DNA from 2 places in the Paenibacillus sp. FSL R7-0216 genome. Region 2 is predicted to be linked to the other one. Evidence: riboswitches for the same ligand, from Rfam matches in the RefSeq annotation. Region 2 holds a riboswitch; the other holds the start of a gene.

Region 1 (8,193 bases), 1.9 Mb from region 2:
TTGCTTCTCCCATATGACCCATGAGCAGCTCGTCAACTGGGTATTGAGCGCCACGGTTTACGTCCAGCAAACGAATGACCGCGAATGGCTGGATCGCAACCTGCCGATCCTGGAGCAATGTCTGGAAAGTATGGTGAATCGCGATCATCCGGACCCAGCTAAACGGACCGGCGTCATGGGCCTTGACAGTTCCCGCACGATGGGCGGTGCCGAAATCACCACTTACGACAGCTTGGATGTCTCGCTGGGTCAAGCGCGGAACAACATTTATTTGGCTGGCAAGAGCTGGGCAGCTTACGTCGCGATGGAAAAGCTACTGCGAGCAAACGGACGCGAGGCGGCGGCCGAACTGGCCGGACGGCAAGCAGAGCGGTGTGCCGGGACGATCACCGCGCATCTGCTGCCAGGCGGCTACATTCCGGCGGTCATCCAGGAAAATAACGACTCCAAGATTATCCCGGCGATCGAGGGTCTGATCTTCCCGCTGTACACTGGATGCGAAGAAGCGCTGGATCCGAACGGCCGGTTCGGCGAATATATTCGGGCATTGTCCACGCACCTGAACACGGTGTTGCAACCCGGTATCTGCCTGTTCGAAGACGGTGGGTGGAAGCTGTCCTCGACGAGCAACAATTCCTGGCTCAGCAAAATTTATCTGTGTCAATTCATCGCCCGCCGGATCCTAGGCCTGGCCTGGGATGAACGGGGCCAAGCGGCCGACGCCGCGCATGTCGCCTGGCTGACCTCCGAGAAGAACGCCTTCTGGAGCTGGAGCGATCAGATGATGGCCGGCGTAATCTGCGGCAGCCGGTATTATCCGCGCGGCGTGACGGCGATTTTGTGGCTGGACGAGAACTAAACGATCACGGCCAAGCGAGCTGAATAAAGCGAAAAAAAGCGAGGTTTCCGAACCCAGTTAAGGGCGGAAACCTCGCTTCTTTTTATAAGCGAAAGGTTATTGCTTGGCTCCCTGGCGGGAGATCAGGAACAACGTGCCCCAAATCAGAACGAATCCGCACACCTGGGCGGGTGTAATCATCTGCTGGAAGGCAATCCAGTTGATTAGAACCCCGACCATCGGGAAGCTGAGTTCGGCTAATGTGGCGACCGAAGCCTTCGTTGTCGTCAGCCCCTTGTAGTATACAAGCAGGCTGAGCAGTCCCGGCAGCAGCGCTTGTCCCAGCATGTTGAGCGAAAGCGCGGCAATTTGTGAGGTACCGGCAGGCAGGTTCCAGGCGGCCCCTTCGTTCCAGGTGATGGCCAGCAGCAGCGGCAGCGCCAATACAAACCGCAGCGACGTCACCGTCTCATACTTCATATGCCCAACCATCATCCGGCCCATCACGGTGGATCCGCCCCACAACGCGGCCGCGCCCAGCGACAGCAAGCTGCCCACCTGCACAAAGTCGCTCCAATGCCCGATTGGCATCGTAAATCCGAAGGTCAGCAAATACGTTCCGAGCAGCGCAATGACCAAGAAGCCGAAGAAGAACCGAGGCAGCTTCTCCTTGAGCAGCAATCCGGCCAACAGGATGGCAAACAGCGGTTGCATCTTCTGCAGCAGCAGCACAGCGTTCAGATCGCCGTTCGACAGCGCCATCGTAAACAGAATCGTGGCGATGGCGGAACCGCCCCAGGAAATGAAGAGCAGCGCGCCCCCTTGCTTCCAGCCCAGCCCTTTCAGCTCGGTGCGGTTGTTCCATAAGACAGGTATGGCAATGAGCGCTATAATAAGGTGCTCAATGAGTACAATTTGAGCCGACGTCAGCGACTCCAGCAAGATGACTCGAAATAACGGGTCAACGCCCCACAGCGCCGCCCCCAAAACAACGAGCCAAAACCCGCTTCGCGATTTGCGTGCCTCTGCCTTCGCAGACGATTGCTGAACCTGGCCGGATGTCCCCGTAAGCGCCCCCGCGCCCGCCCCAGCCTGAATCCCGAGTCCGCCGCTAACATTTGCTTTTTCCATGGTGTTTGTCCCCTTCTTGAATAGAGGGTCTAAGTAGAAAACCCCCGCATCGACCTTCGTAAAGGTTTGCGGGGGCTGACCAAATAAGCCTGTCAGGAACCGTACCGGTCCCTGGATCAAACTATAGCTTTATTGATCTTCTCCCATCCGGACTTTACCGTCGGCCTTGGAATTACACCAAGTCAGTCGCGTGCGGCCGAAGCCACAAGCGAGTCGCGGGCTGCAGTTTCTGCAATCAGAAACCTCACCGCCGGTTAGGAATTTCACCTTACCCCGAAGATCTCTATTCATTTAAATTTTGATTACTTAACTTGTTTATATCATAACGCAGGATTTTCGGGAACTCTGTTACAAAAATCACAAGGTCCTCTCACGTCCGAAAAATTAGGTTCTACCCTCTTTTGACCACATCGAAGTTGTTCTCGATCAGCAGCCAATTTTGCGGAAAACTCAAGCCCAGCTTCCAATAGCTCATCCCGCGCAGCCCCAGCTCCTTGATCAAATTAAACTTGGCTTGGATTGAGCGGGCATCCTCAAACCATACTTCATGTTCCCGTCCTTCCCCATCCCAATAATGATAAAACGGAGCCTGATCCCGGTCGCTGTATTGAATCGCGACGCCGTGGCGCGCCGCAATTTGGATCGCTTGCTGGGGACTAACCGCCCGCGCGACGCTTCCTTGCACGAAGGGCAGCGTCCAATCGTAGCCATACAGATTTTGCCCCATCATGATTTTGGAGCCGGGCATTTCGGTCAACGCGTATTCGATCACACGACGGACCGGACCGATCGGGGATACCGCCTGGGCTGGTCCCCCGCTGTAGCCCCACTCATAGGTCATGATCACAACGAAGTCGGCGATTTCCCCGTGCGCCCGATAATCATGCGCTTCATACCACAGCCCCTGTTGGCCGGCGCTTGTCTTGGGCGCCAGAGCAGTGGACATCAGCCAACCCTGTTGCGCAAAACGCGCTTTGGCTTTTCGCAGAAAAGCGTTGTAGGCTTCCCGGTCGGCCGGCCGCAAGAACTCGAAATCGAAATGGATATCCCGAAAACCGTAATTGCTTGCCGTCGTAACGATATTGTCCAGAAAACGGTCCTGGATCGGGATATCGTTCAGCAAAATCCGGCCTAACTCATCGCTAAATTGATCGTTCTCCTGATTCGTGATCACCATCATCAGCACGACCCGGTTCGCCCGGGCGATTTCCGGAAACTGATTGAGCGGCGGCTCCTTGAGCGAACCATCCCGCTGCGCCTGAAAGCTAAATGGAGCCAGGTACGTCAGGTGCTGCGCCACTTCGCGCGCGCTTCGCTCCAGCGCTGGAGCAACCGTCCCCCCGCGCGGCTCAACGTAGGCGTTAAACTCGGCGCTTCTACGCGGGCGCGGCGGGATATATAACCGAAATCCGATCGACAGGGGTTGATCCGCGGCAATGGCGTTGACACGAGCCAGCTCTTGATAACTTAACCCAAATCGCTGCGCGATCGACCATAGGCTGTCCCCGGACCGAACCCAGTAATAGCTGCCGACAATCGGGATAACCAAGGTTTGTCCAACCACAAGCTGTTCCGGGTTCGGCAGTTCGTTGGCTTCGACGATATCCTCATAAGGTACGCCATAAGCATCCGCGATGCTGTACGACGTTTGGCCCGGCTGGACAGGATGAATCTGCATCTGCTCCCCTCCTTCATATGGATCATGTTATCACCATCCTATGAAGGAGCCAGTTTGACCTATTCCCCGTCAGAACGCCGGAAGGGCAATCTCGTTGTAATTGTCTTCAAGGAATTTTTTGACTTCCGGACTGGAAATCGCCTTCGCCAGCTTCTGGATCGGTTCCGAATCCTGATTGTCCTGGCGGGCGACCAAGGTGATCGCAAAAGCCGATTCCACGGTTTCTGTCAGCAAAGCGTCTTTCTTCGGCGTAAGACCCAGCGGGCTGGCATAAGCCGGAGTCATCAGCACCAAATCGGCGTCATCCAACATCCGCGCCAGCATCAGTAGATCAACTTCTTCGAATTTGTAGTTGTGGCTATTTTCTACGATATCACCCACGGTAGCATGGATGCCCACGCCTTCCTTCAGTTTGATCACGCCGGCCTTATCCAGCATATCTAGCGATCGTCCCCCGTTCGTCGCGTCGTTTGCGATCACGATGGTCGCGCCGTCCGGCAATTCTTCCATCGATTTATAGCGTTTGGAGTAAGCTCCGTACACGGCATGATAAACCGGCTGAACCGGGACGAGGTTGGCGTTTTTATTCTTATTGTATTCTTCCATCCAAGGCACGTGCTGGAAGAAGTTCGCATCGACTTCTTTGTTCGCTAGCGCGTCGTTAGGCTGAATATTGTCGGACAACACGACGATCTCCAAGTTGATACCTTCCTCTTTGAGCTGCGGTTTAATGAGTTCAAGGATGTCGGTCATCGGCGGAATCAAAGACGCGACCTTTAACGTTGTCATTTCCGTCGTCTCGGACTCGGCCGCGGCCGGTGCGCCTACGCCTGTCTCCGCATTCCCGGTGTTTGAAGCGTTCGAAGCGTTGCCATTATTGCCGCATGCGCTTAATACCAATATCAGCAGGACCAGCGTCATCATCCATTTACCTGTCTTTATCATGATTTCTCCCTCCGTTATTAGCGTTTATCCAACCAACGGGACAACGCATTTCCTATAAATTGAATTCCTTGCACCAGAACAATCATCAGCAGGATCACCGCGGCCATCAGCTCGGTTTCGAACCGCTGATAACCGTAGCGGATGGCAAAATCACCTACGCCGCCGCCGCCAACCACGCCCATCACCGTGGAATAAGAAATAAAGCTGATCGTCGAGGAAGTCAGACCCAACACCAGGCCGGACCGGGCTTCCACATATAGAAACTTCGCCACAATCTGAAGCTTCGACGCCCCCATGGACCGCGCCGATTCGATTACGCCTCGCGGCACCTCGAGTAGCGATTGCTCGACAAACCGCGCATAAATCGCAATCGCAACGACCGCAAGCGGGATGGAGGCCGCCAGCGTCCCGATCGCCGTACCGACGATGAGACGGGTGAGCGGAATCATAAACACCACCAGCAGCAGGAACGGAAAGGAACGAATGACATTAACCGCTCCGTTCAACAGGCCATACCCCAGGCGGTGTTCATAAAGCTGGCCTTTGCCGGTTAGATACAAGGCGGTTCCCGTAGGCAAACCGAGGAGAATGGCAGCGAGCAGCGCGATCCCAACCATGGCGAACGTCTCGCCGACCGCTTCGCCAATTTGGCTGCGATACTGGATGAAGTTGTCCCACATCAAGGTCATATCAAACACCCTCACACCTCCGTCCCGCCAAGCAGCAGTTCCCGGTAAGAAGCGCTGTAGCCAGCGATACCGGAGGTTCCGGCCTCCGCCTCGTTTCGTTCGAGCGTAAACGCATCGATCAACCGGCCGTCCTCCATCACAGAAACCCCTTGACAGATGCTGCGGACCACGTCCATCTCATGCGTGACGATCACGATCGTCACTCCCAGCGTCCGATGGATATGCAGCAGCACTTCCAGAATCTCCGCAGTCGTCTTCGGGTCCAGCGAGGAGGTCGGCTCGTCGCAGAGCAGGATGTCCGGCCGACTGGCCAACGCCCTGGCGATGGCCACTCGCTGCTTCTGCCCACCGCTAAGGGAAGCCGGGTATTGGCCGGCCTTATCCTCCAGACCGACAAAACGCAGGCATTCCCGTACACGGTTAAGGCGCTCCCTCCGGTGCAAACCGGCAAGTTCCAACGGCACGGAAACATTGCCGCTGACCGTGCGATTATTCAGCAGATGAAACTGCTGAAAAATCATGCCGATCGAACGCCGCACTTCACGCCGCGTGGTCTCGGGGAGCGCAGTAAGCTCCTGGCCCAGTACCGTCACGGTTCCCTGATCCGGCAGCTCCAAGGCGTTCATCATTCGCAGCAGCGTCGATTTACCGGCTCCGCTGGGACCGATGATACCGTGGATGGTGCCTTGCGGAACCCGCAGGGATACATCGCGCACCGCCTCGAATCGTCCGTTCTGCAAGCTGTAGGTTTTGCTGACATGCTCCAAAGTGATGATAAGCGTCTCCCCCTTTCGGGTTGCTTCTGTATTACTTATTTTAAAGTCCTGTTTCATCGAGCTTTCACCAGTTGATTATAGACTATTAATTGCGCTGTGTCACTAATTCTTATTGATTATTATAAAACCAAGGGCAATCCTTCCACGCAATCTTCGTAAACGTGCTGGGGGGAGAAAACAAATCTATGGGCGGGAAAATCAATACCATTGTTTGCCGGGAGATGTCGAACGGAAATAGGAGAGGGCTTGTCCTAGCTTGGCTTAGAAGCTAGTAATTACAGTAAGCGGGAAAGTGTTTTCAGAGAGTTGGGGGCTTCCATTCCTTGGGGTTTAGGCAAAAACCGCTTTCTGCGCATAGAGGTCAATCGTCCAAACATTCTGCCGAATAGACAATACACTAAGGTTGAATCAACATTATTGGAGGTGTAACGACTTAGATGGGAATGAACGAAAGCAAGCATTGCAAACCACGCAAGCACCGTAAACTTCGGAAACTGCACAAAGGCCACAAAATCCACAAACGCCACTTCCACCATGTAAAAGGAAAAAAGACTAAGATCATCAAAATCAAGGTAAAGCCAAACATTAAAGTGCAAGCCCCGCAAGGGCCGATGGGAATTCAAGGCGTCTCGGGTCAACAAGGCATTCCGGGCCCGCAGGGAGTTCCCGGTCCTGCCGGACCCGTCGGACCTATCGGACCCGTAGGGCCCGTAGGGCCGGTCGGACCCCAGGGATTGCGAGGTCTAACCGGCGAAACCGGACCGGCAGGACCGCAGGGCTTACCTGGACCGCAAGGACCCGCAGGGCCGGCAGGACCCGCTGGAGGGCCTCCTGGACCTCCCGGACCGGCAGGACCCGCAGGGCCGGCAGGGCCAGCAGGAGCAGTAGGACCCGCAGGGCCAACAGGACCCGCGGGACCCGCGGGAGGCATCTCCGACTTTTTAAGTATTTATCGCGTTAACCCCGGTCCTGGAACCGATACGGTGCCTGGCAATACCGCCATTACGTTCAACGGGCTCTTGGCAAACTCCGGCGGAGCGTTTATCTTCACGCCCCCATCCTCTACAGTAACCATCACGGAAGCAGGAGCGTATTTGGTCAACTTTACGGTCCACAATCAGGGAGATGCAGCTTTCAACCTGACCATTAATGGTGCTCCGATCACGCCGGCCCCATTTACCGGAAATGGCGGCGGCCCTACCTCGGCAGAGGTCATCGTTAGCATCCCGACCGTACCGGCAACCCTTCAAATCGTAAATGCAAGTGCCACACCTGTTCAGTTGCATAATCAGTTAAACTCGACCTTAACGATTTTGAAATTGGCATAATTCCTTTCGTTCCATCGATTATATCGGCCTGCCCTGGATTTGGCAGGTCTTTTTTCTATTATCGTATTCGGACCTCTTGCTGAATGTGCAGGGATATCGGTCCTATCAGCTATTGAACTACGAGACAGAGTTTCCTTATTGAGATAGGTAGGGTGAGTTCCAGGCCTATGAAACGCTCGGGCCTTCTGAGAAATGGCCCCCCCAAACCTCCTGCAGTACAGATCGAAACAATTCATCCAGCCTGTCGTGCAGCTTATCCTTGCTCCGGTTTCGGGATTCCAGCCCCGGAGCAAGCCGCTCAAAATAAGCCACGCGCTCGGTCAAATATTCGTCCAACCGGGGAAGGCGGGGCTCCGGTTCCGGTTTGGCCCTGCTTTTCTTACGCGTCAGTAGCAATCCGATCTCCTCCCGGAGCCCGCCGCCGCTTACGTCCGGCAGTGCCGCCTCGACGAGCTTCTCGATGTCCATCGGCGGCGGCGTTCCGCGGCGCTCGATCCAAGCGCAGGCCAGCAACGGCCGGAGGACGTAAAAGTAGGCCTTGGGCGCGGCCTTCTCGCCTCTCAGCTCCGTCCGCAGGTTGCGCTTCGCCATATGCAAATAATGGTGGATGGCCGCCTTGGCGGAGAAGGCGTGCGGCGTCAGGGCCTGCAGCCGTTCCAGAAACCGAAAGGCTTCGGCGTAGACGATCGGCGAAGCCAGCCACTCGAATAAGGCCGGATTGCCTTTGCCGAGCAGCGACAACGCCTTGCGCAGATCCCAACCGGCCAGGTCAAGACCGCCGGCGTTCCCCGGCTGAGCCGGCACGGAA
Region 2 (8,193 bases):
CTCACAGATCACGCCGGCCGGATAGGCGCCGCACATCCGGGCCAAGTCGACCGCCGCTTCCGTATGACCGGCGCGCCGCAGCACGCCCCCCTTTTTGGCTATCAGCGGGAACATATGGCCCGGCCGGCGGAAGTCCGCAGCCTTGGCGTTCGGATCCATGATGGCCTTAACCGTCAAGGAACGCTCATAGGCCGAGATTCCTGTCGTCGTATCCTTATGGTCGATGGAGACGGTAAAAGCCGTCCCGTGGTTATCGGTATTTTGCGCCACCATCGGCTGCAAATCCAGTTCCTCTGCTCGCTCCGCCGTAATCGGCAGGCAGACCAGTCCGCGCCCTTGAGTGATCATGAAGTTGATCACTTCCGGCGTCGCTTTTTCAGCCAGGGCCACAAAGTCCCCTTCATTCTCCCGGTCTTCATCGTCAACGACGATAATGACCTTGCCCCGCATCAATTCGTAGATTGCTTCTTCGACTCGGTCTAATACGATATCACCCATAGCTTTCCCCTCCTTGTTTTATATGTAGTTCAAAATGTCGTCTTTGGATCACGAAGCAGCTCGAGAAGGTTGATTCGGCGGCGAATCTTGCATTCACCCGGGCCTTCCGCTGCTCACGTAGCTTCCAGCTACGCTGTGCTGCTCAGTCCCTAGCTTCATTCAATCTTCTTGGTGCTCCAAATCCAACCTCTTGAACCTTTATTGAAGTTGTAGTTCAAAATGTCGTCATTGGATCACGAAGCATTCTCGAGAAGATCAATTCGGCGGCGAATCTTGCATTCACCCGGGCCTTCCGCTGCTCACGTAGCTTCCAGCTACGCTGTGCTGCTCAGTCCCTAGCTTCATTCAACCTTCTTGGTGCTCCAAATCCAACCTCTTGAACCTTTATTGAAGTTGTAGTTCAAAATGTCGTCATTTAACCCCCGACTTTTTTAAACGAACCCGTTCGCTGCCAGAAACGGGAGGTTGATTCCCGACTCGTCTCCGGTCTCTTCCCCCGGATCGCCGCTACCTCTGCCATACTTCAGCAGATGATCCACGTATTTGCCGAGTACGTCGCATTCCAGGTTGACGGTGTCCCCGGCCCGCTTGAAGGCCAGTACGGTTTCGGCTAGCGTATGAGGGATAATGGAAATCGTAAACATCCCGCCTTCCGCTTCGACCACCGTCAAGCTGATCCCGTCCACGGCAATCGATCCTTTTGGAATAATGAATTTCAATAAGGAAGATTTCCCGGGTCGGATTTGAAACACAACCGCATTTTGATCCTGACTGGTCCCGACAATCGTACCGATTCCGTCAACATGCCCCTGTACGATATGCCCGCCGAATCGTCCATTGGCCGCCATGGCTCGCTCGAGATTCACGCGACTGCCTGGTTTTAGATCCTTCAGATTCGTGTTGCGGTACGTCTGCGGCATGACATCTACCGTAAAGGAGGAAGCGTCGAACGAGGTTGCCGTTAAGCATACACCGTTAACAGAAATGCTGTCGCCCAGCTTGATGCCTTCCGTAACGACTTTCGCCGAAATGCTCAGTAGCATCGCTTCGCCCTTGCGGCTGATCGACTTCATCGTGCCGATCTCCTCCACTAGTCCTGTAAACATCAGTGATCCTCCTCCCTCACTTCAGCCTGTGCCCAGACCGGAATTCCTCGGATGCACACATTATCCCCGATTTGTTCGACTTCCATGTCGCGTAACGAGACCGCGTCCCGCATAAGATCAAACCCGGCGAAGCTAAAACTTCCGGGCGCTTCGCTCCCGCCGACGATCTTGGGGGCGAAGAAGATCACGATTTCATCCACCAATTGACGTTCCAGCAACGAGCCATTCAATCGACCGCCTCCTTCAACGAGTACGGAGGATATGCCCCGTTGTCCGAGCTGAACTAACGCCTCATTGAGATTGACCTGTGGGCCGCTTCCGCAACGAAGGATCTCGACGCCAAGCTCGGTCAGCCGCTCAGCTTTGTCCGGGTCAGCCTGCTCAGTAGTCACGATCCATGTTGGGGCTATCCCATCGTGAAGAATCTGCGCCGTCTCGGGAATGCGAAGCGTGGAATCCGCAATGACCCGTACGGGCGATAAACCCGGGACAGATAAACGGGTTGACAACTGCGGATTATCGGCTATGATCGTCGACACGCCAACCATAATAGCCTGATGGCGATGCCGCATCGTGTGCACGATTTCCCGCGCTTTCTCGTTCGAGATCCATTTGCTGTCCCCGGATCGACTTGCAAGTTTTCCGTCCAGCGTGCTGGCAGATTTGATTGTCACATACGGCAAGCCGCTGGTGATAAACTTGATGAACCGGCGATTCAGCTTCAAGGCCCGGTCGCGCAGCACGCCAACTTTAACTTCAATCCCGGCGGTACGCAGCAACTCGATTCCTTTCCCGGCAACCAGGGGATTCGGATCCTCGCAGGCAATCACGACACGTGCCACCTTCTCGTGTACCAACCGCTCCGCGCAAGGGGGTGTCAAACCGTGATGACTGCAAGGCTCCAATGTGACGTATACCGTGCTGCCTTCGGCCTGGGAACCGGCCATGTTCAAGGCATGCACCTCCGCGTGCGGAGTCCCCCGTTGCAAGTGGGTACCAAGTCCAACCAACGTCCCTTCCTTAACGACAACGGCGCCGACGACCGGATTCGTCCCGGTTTGTCCCAGCGCCCGCTCCGCCATGTCTAGCGCTAAAGTCATGTAATAATCGTCGTCGATCACCTTCATCCTCTATCCTCCTTCCGTCCTTGCCTATCGCTCAGTAACAAAAACAACCCTGCCGCAATCCGGCAGGGTTGATCATGAGAGTAGTTCTACGCTAAATCAAAGAGCGCCTCCGCCTAAAATCACGCCGCCGCTTATCCATTGATAAACAAGGACGATAAATTTATGGCGAAAAGCTAGCATCGCCAAAGCTCTTTCACAAAATCAAATGTGAAAAATAGAACTTGGTCGATTGAACTCTCGAAATCCGAACACCTTCGCAAATAAAATAACGTACGTGCTCCCGCGTTTTCCTTCTCCCATCCAGACTATACTGTCGGTCCCGGAATCTCACCGGCTCAGCCGCATGCTTACGAAAGCACTGCGGGTCACGGACTTGTGCTACATCGGACTAGCGTCCAATGAGCCATCACCGTCGGTAGGGAATTTCACCCTGCCCCGAAGGATTGCTTAATATTAGGTTTGCATAACTGCAAGACGAATGTTAGCACTATTCCTGTCAAAAATCAAGCCTACTTGTCACTACACCCTGCCTCAATTCCATTCGAGCAAGGAATCTTCATCCCCCTATCTCCCGGGATCCAAGGTGCATAAAAACCTCCCGAAATAGCCAACCTTAAAGTCGATATCGTATTGACAAATCCCATACTCAGGAGGAATGAACGTGGCTAAACCGGACAATCGCTCCGACAACGTTGATAAGCTGCAAAGAAGCATTCAAAACACCATCGAGAATTTCCGTGAGGGACAAGATTACCTCAGTGAGCATGCCGATGAAATCTCCGTCAAGGAGAAGAAACAGGTTCAGGAGAAGAACGAAAAACGGCTGCACGCCATTGAAGGCTTCCGGGAAGAAGTGAAGGACGAAGCCGCTCATCAAAGAAAATCGTAAAAAATGAATCAAGGGGTGCTCCACTGCCAAGCCTGCTTGGCCTTGCGGAGCACCCCTTTCGCTTCGAACCTGCTTACGCTTCGTCCCAAACGGAAACTTCCTTCATTTTATCGCCAGGACGGACATTGTCCACAAGTTCCATTCCCGAAGTCACTTTGCCGAACACGGTATGTACCCCGTTCAAATGCGGCTGCGCTTCGTATACGATGAAGAACTGACTGCCGCCGGTATCTTTGCCTGCATGGGCCATCGACAGCACCCCGCGCTCATGTTTGGTTACATTCGTATCCGTCTCGCATTTGATGGTGTAACCTGGGCCTCCGGTTCCGTTACCGATCGGACATCCGCCTTGAGCCACAAAACCCGGGATTACGCGATGGAACGTGAGTCCGTTATAGAATCCGGAATTGGCCAGTTTTTCGAAGTTCGCGACCGTACCCGGAGCTTCTTCGGGCAGGAATTGAATTTCGACCTCGCCGCCTTTTTCCAATACGATTTTACCTTTTTTCATATCCGTGCACACCCTTCTTCTTAGCGTCATTGGACAAACCTCTTCCAGTTTACTAAAAAAAAGCCTTTCAAGCAAAAAAACCGAGGGAATCGGACAATCCGATCCCCTCGGCTTTACTCCTGCCTCTCCTCGTCGCTTACTTCAACGAAGGCTGTTTGGCGATCCGTTCCGGAATTACGTCACAGGCGATTAGGTCCTGCAGGGACTCTCGTTTTACGACGAGATCGCTTTGGCCGTCTTGAACGAAGACGACCGCTGGACGGCGTAACCGGTTATAATTGCTGGCCATCGCGTAGTTGTAGGCGCCGGTGCAAGCCACGGCGAGCAAATCGCCGCTGTTCACCTTCGGCAAATCCACATCCCAGATCAGCATGTCGCCGCTCTCACAACATTTGCCGGCGATCGATACGGTCTCTTCGTTCGCATCGTTACCACGGTTGGCGAGCATCGCCTCGTATTTAGAACCGTAAAGGGCTGGACGCGGGTTGTCCGTCATCCCGCCATCCACGGCGACGTATTTACGCACACCAGGGATATCCTTACTCGTGCCCGCCGTATAAAGTGTCGTCCCCGCATCGCCTACGATGCTCCGGCCCGGTTCTACCCAGATTTCCGGAAGCTGCGGATACGCGGCAAATTCCCGTTTGACCGCATCCGTAATCGCACCGACATAATCGGAAACCTTCAGCGGCGTATCGCCTTCCGTATAACGGATGCCAAAGCCGCCTCCTAAATTGACGACCTTGAAGGTGACGCCCAGCTTCTCCTTGACCTGCAAAGCGAACGCCGCAACCCGCTCAACCGCCATCTGGAAACCTTCCACTTCGAAAATTTGCGAGCCGATATGCGAATGTACGCCGAGCAAATGTAGATTCAAGCTTCGGTTGGCCAACTCAACAGCTTCCATAGCCGAGCCGTTGCCGATATCAAACCCAAACTTGGAATCGGTTTGGCCGGTTGAAATATATTCATGGGTGTGGGCTTCCACCCCCGGCGTTACGCGCAGCAGAATATTCACGGTGACGCCTTTCTCAGCGGCAAGCGCTTGAAGCATATGCAGCTCCGTAAAATTGTCAGCCACGAAACAGCCGATGCCGGCGGATATCGCCATTTCCAATTCATCTGGCGTCTTATTGTTGCCATGAAAATGGATTCGCTGCGCAGGGAATCCCGCTTGAAGGGCCGTAAACAATTCGCCCTCGGAGACAACGTCCAGGGACAAGCCCTCCTCCTCGGCCAGCCGGCACATCGCCATGACGCAGAACGCTTTGCTGGCATAAGCAACCTGGAAAGCCAGGCCCGATGCTCGGAAGGCGTTCATATATTCACGGCATCTTTGCCGCACAAGAGCTTCATCTACGACATACAACGGCGTTCCGTAGGATTGCTTTAGCTCGACCGTATCGCAGCCGCCGATTTCGAGATGGCCTTTTGCATTAATTTTGCTGGTACCGTGTAAATACATCTATGCAGTCCTCCACTTTCAAATTTTACACCAGTATAGCAAACAACCGGCAACCTGAAAAATGGATTTTTCGGAATATCATTTGTGTTATTTGTTGAACAAGCCTAAACGTCACCGTTTGCCCGGCATCCGCGTATTGTCCCGCGGCTTGTTGGAGGACGGTCTTTGCTTGGATGTCATCACTGGAACACGGAATAACACCCCGGCCATCGCCTTTGCATTAAAAGGTATAAATGGCCACATGTAAGACGAGTTATTCGAACGGCGCAAAGTCAGCAGCACGATAAACGAAGTGATCCCAATGACAAATCCAGGGGCGCCAAAGATCGCCACCGCCACCAGCAATGCGAGCCGCACCACACGATTGGCGAGACCCAGCTCATAGCTTGGCGTCGCAAACATCCCGATCGCGGCCACTGCCATATACAAGACTACCTCGTTAACGAAAAGCCCTGTCTGGACGGCGATATCCCCGATCAAGATGGCGGCAATCAAGCCCATCGCTGACGCAAGAGGCGTCGGCGTATGCACGGCCGCCATCCGCATGAGATCGACGCCGAACTCCACCAACAGGAACTGAGCGATTAGCGGGATTTTTCCCTGCTCCTGGGGTCCGATGAAGGCGAGTCCCGCCGGCTTGAACTCCGGATGGACGACGACCAGAAGCCAGATTGGAAGCAGGAAGAGCGAGGCGAATATGCCAAAGAAGCGCACCCAACGCAGATAAGTCCCCATAAACGGGGTTTGCCGGTTCTCCTCTGCATGCTGACACAGATCAAAGAAAGTCGTCGGCAATATCATCACGCTGGGCGACGTATCCACGAACACAACAACCCGGCCTTCCAGCAGATGCGATGCAACGACGTCCGGACGCTCCGAGTAACGCACCAGCGGGTACGGGTTCCAGCCCCTGTGAATGATCGCCTCCTCCAGTTGCTTATCCGCCAGGGGAATGCCGTCAATGTTGACCGCTTTGATCTTTTCGCGGATGGAATCGACCTGCGTTTTATCCACGATATCATCGATGTAGGCGATACACACGTCGGTACGGGTTCGACGGCCTACACTAACCATCTCTAATTTAAGCCCTGGATCGCGCAACCGGCGGCGGACCAAGGTAATATTGGTAACCAGCGTCTCCGTGAATCCGTCCCGTGCGCCCCTTACGACGCGCTCCAAAGACGGCTCCTCCGGGCTGCGGACCGGGTACTGCCGGGTATCCATCATCAGCGCCGTTTGCTCGCCTTCGATGAACAGCGCGCTCATGCCGGTTAACGTTTTGTTGATGGCATCGCTCAGCTTCTCCGTTTTTTCCACCTGAATATGAGGGATATAAAGTTCGAAAAAGGATCGAAGCGCCCCGGTTGTCAGATCTTCAGGCGTCAGATAGGTCAGTCGCTTGAGGATTTCCTGCATGGCGTCGGTTCGGGCAAACCCGTTGATGAAGACGAGGCAGGTACGTTTACCGCCAAAGGTCATGTCGCGAAACACGACGTCAAAACTTTCCCCCAGTCCGACGACTTCCTTCAACGTATGTTTCGTAGTCGTCAAGCTGCGGCTGATCGCATCGCTTTGCTGCCAATAGATCACCGACTCCTCCACATTATCGGATCTCTCCGCTTCGCGTTTCCGTTTGATCGCCTCGTCTTCCGGATAGTTCTCCTGCAGAAAATTCTCCTCATCCTCGGGTACGAAGTCCGGAATCGCCTGCGGCCGATCCATCCCTTCCTGCGTTGACTCTTGCGTATCCTGGTCCATCCAACATCAACCTCCGTTTCTTCGAGTTCACGGTCTATAAATAAACCATTCGTACAAGGAGCCCGCCATTTTGCCAAATACCATTGCGAGCAAAAAGCCGAAAAGATACCGCTGCATATGCAACCTTTTGGCCAAAATCGGCAGCACGTTCAGCACTTCGGTCAAAGCAGCTGCCAGCATACCGACGAACACGCCGTTAAACAAGCCGACAATGCCGGTCGCCAGCCACGGCCCGGTCACCCGCCAATTCCAGAAGTCCGCCACCGTACCCACCACTGCCCCCGCAATCATCGCCCCTTCATACCAGTGCACCTTGTCGTAAGAATTCGTCACCTGGGCCAGGCGCGGAATCATGTCCAGCACGATGAACAAAGCGATCACGCCGCCTCCCACGGCGATGCCGCCAGCCAGGCCAAGGAATACTGCCAACCCCGCGGCGATGGGAGACATCAGGATCGCTCCGCCGGCGATTCGGCATGGTTCATTTTTTTGTACTCTTCAGCGACAACGTATTGATTAAGGTTCTCCTGGTAGAGGAACATCTCAACTTCTAAAGGGGTTGGCTCCTCATTCCATTTTTTTCTGAACAAATGGTTAAAAAATACGATCATCCCAAAGCCGATGCCCACGGAATAGGCACCTTGAAACAGATAGGGGTGCTCGTCCTTCTCGCCGGTGATCATCTCGACGATTCGCACCTGTACCTCCGGCATGCTGACATCGGCGTGGAAATTCATGATGGTCAGGGCCGCCCCGAAGAAGAGCAGCAGCCAGACCAAGGCGAACAACAGCGGAGACGGTTTCTTCTCGGGTTTGATCATTTCAACGAGAACATGCGG

The links. Region 2 has a riboswitch for FMN ahead of ribD (bifunctional diaminohydroxyphosphoribosylaminopyrimidine deaminase/5-amino-6-(5-phosphoribosylamino)uracil reductase RibD). Riboswitches for the same ligand answer to the same signal wherever they lie in the genome.
Region 1: linked by a shared signal. The riboswitch ahead of MKZ15_RS05215 (DMT family transporter) and the one ahead of ribD (bifunctional diaminohydroxyphosphoribosylaminopyrimidine deaminase/5-amino-6-(5-phosphoribosylamino)uracil reductase RibD) in region 2 are both predicted to bind FMN.

Annotation. Positions count from the first base shown of each region.
Region 1 covers NZ_CP150222.1:1,233,607-1,241,799, reverse strand. Annotated here, with positions in the region: gene MKZ15_RS05220 (glycoside hydrolase family 52 protein) at 1-859, shown strand, start outside; gene MKZ15_RS05215 (DMT family transporter) at 956-1,969, opposite strand; FMN riboswitch at 2,101-2,254, opposite strand; gene MKZ15_RS05210 (glycoside hydrolase family 18 protein) at 2,361-3,647, opposite strand; gene MKZ15_RS05205 (MetQ/NlpA family ABC transporter substrate-binding protein) at 3,717-4,592, opposite strand; gene MKZ15_RS05200 (methionine ABC transporter permease) at 4,610-5,281, opposite strand; gene MKZ15_RS05195 (ATP-binding cassette domain-containing protein) at 5,293-6,057, opposite strand; gene MKZ15_RS05190 (collagen-like protein) at 6,495-7,385, shown strand; gene MKZ15_RS05185 (nucleotidyltransferase domain-containing protein) at 7,551-8,193, opposite strand, start outside.
Region 2 covers NZ_CP150222.1:3,114,882-3,123,074, forward strand. Annotated here, with positions in the region: gene MKZ15_RS14160 (bifunctional 3,4-dihydroxy-2-butanone-4-phosphate synthase/GTP cyclohydrolase II) at 1-498, opposite strand, end outside; gene ribE (riboflavin synthase) at 930-1,604, opposite strand; gene ribD (bifunctional diaminohydroxyphosphoribosylaminopyrimidine deaminase/5-amino-6-(5-phosphoribosylamino)uracil reductase RibD) at 1,604-2,731, opposite strand; FMN riboswitch at 3,016-3,178, opposite strand; gene tlp (small acid-soluble spore protein Tlp) at 3,393-3,620, shown strand; gene MKZ15_RS14180 (peptidylprolyl isomerase) at 3,694-4,131, opposite strand; gene lysA (diaminopimelate decarboxylase) at 4,268-5,596, opposite strand; gene MKZ15_RS14190 (spore germination protein) at 5,708-7,354, opposite strand; gene MKZ15_RS14195 (stage V sporulation protein AB) at 7,382-7,804, opposite strand; gene MKZ15_RS14200 (stage V sporulation protein AA) at 7,804-8,193, opposite strand, start outside.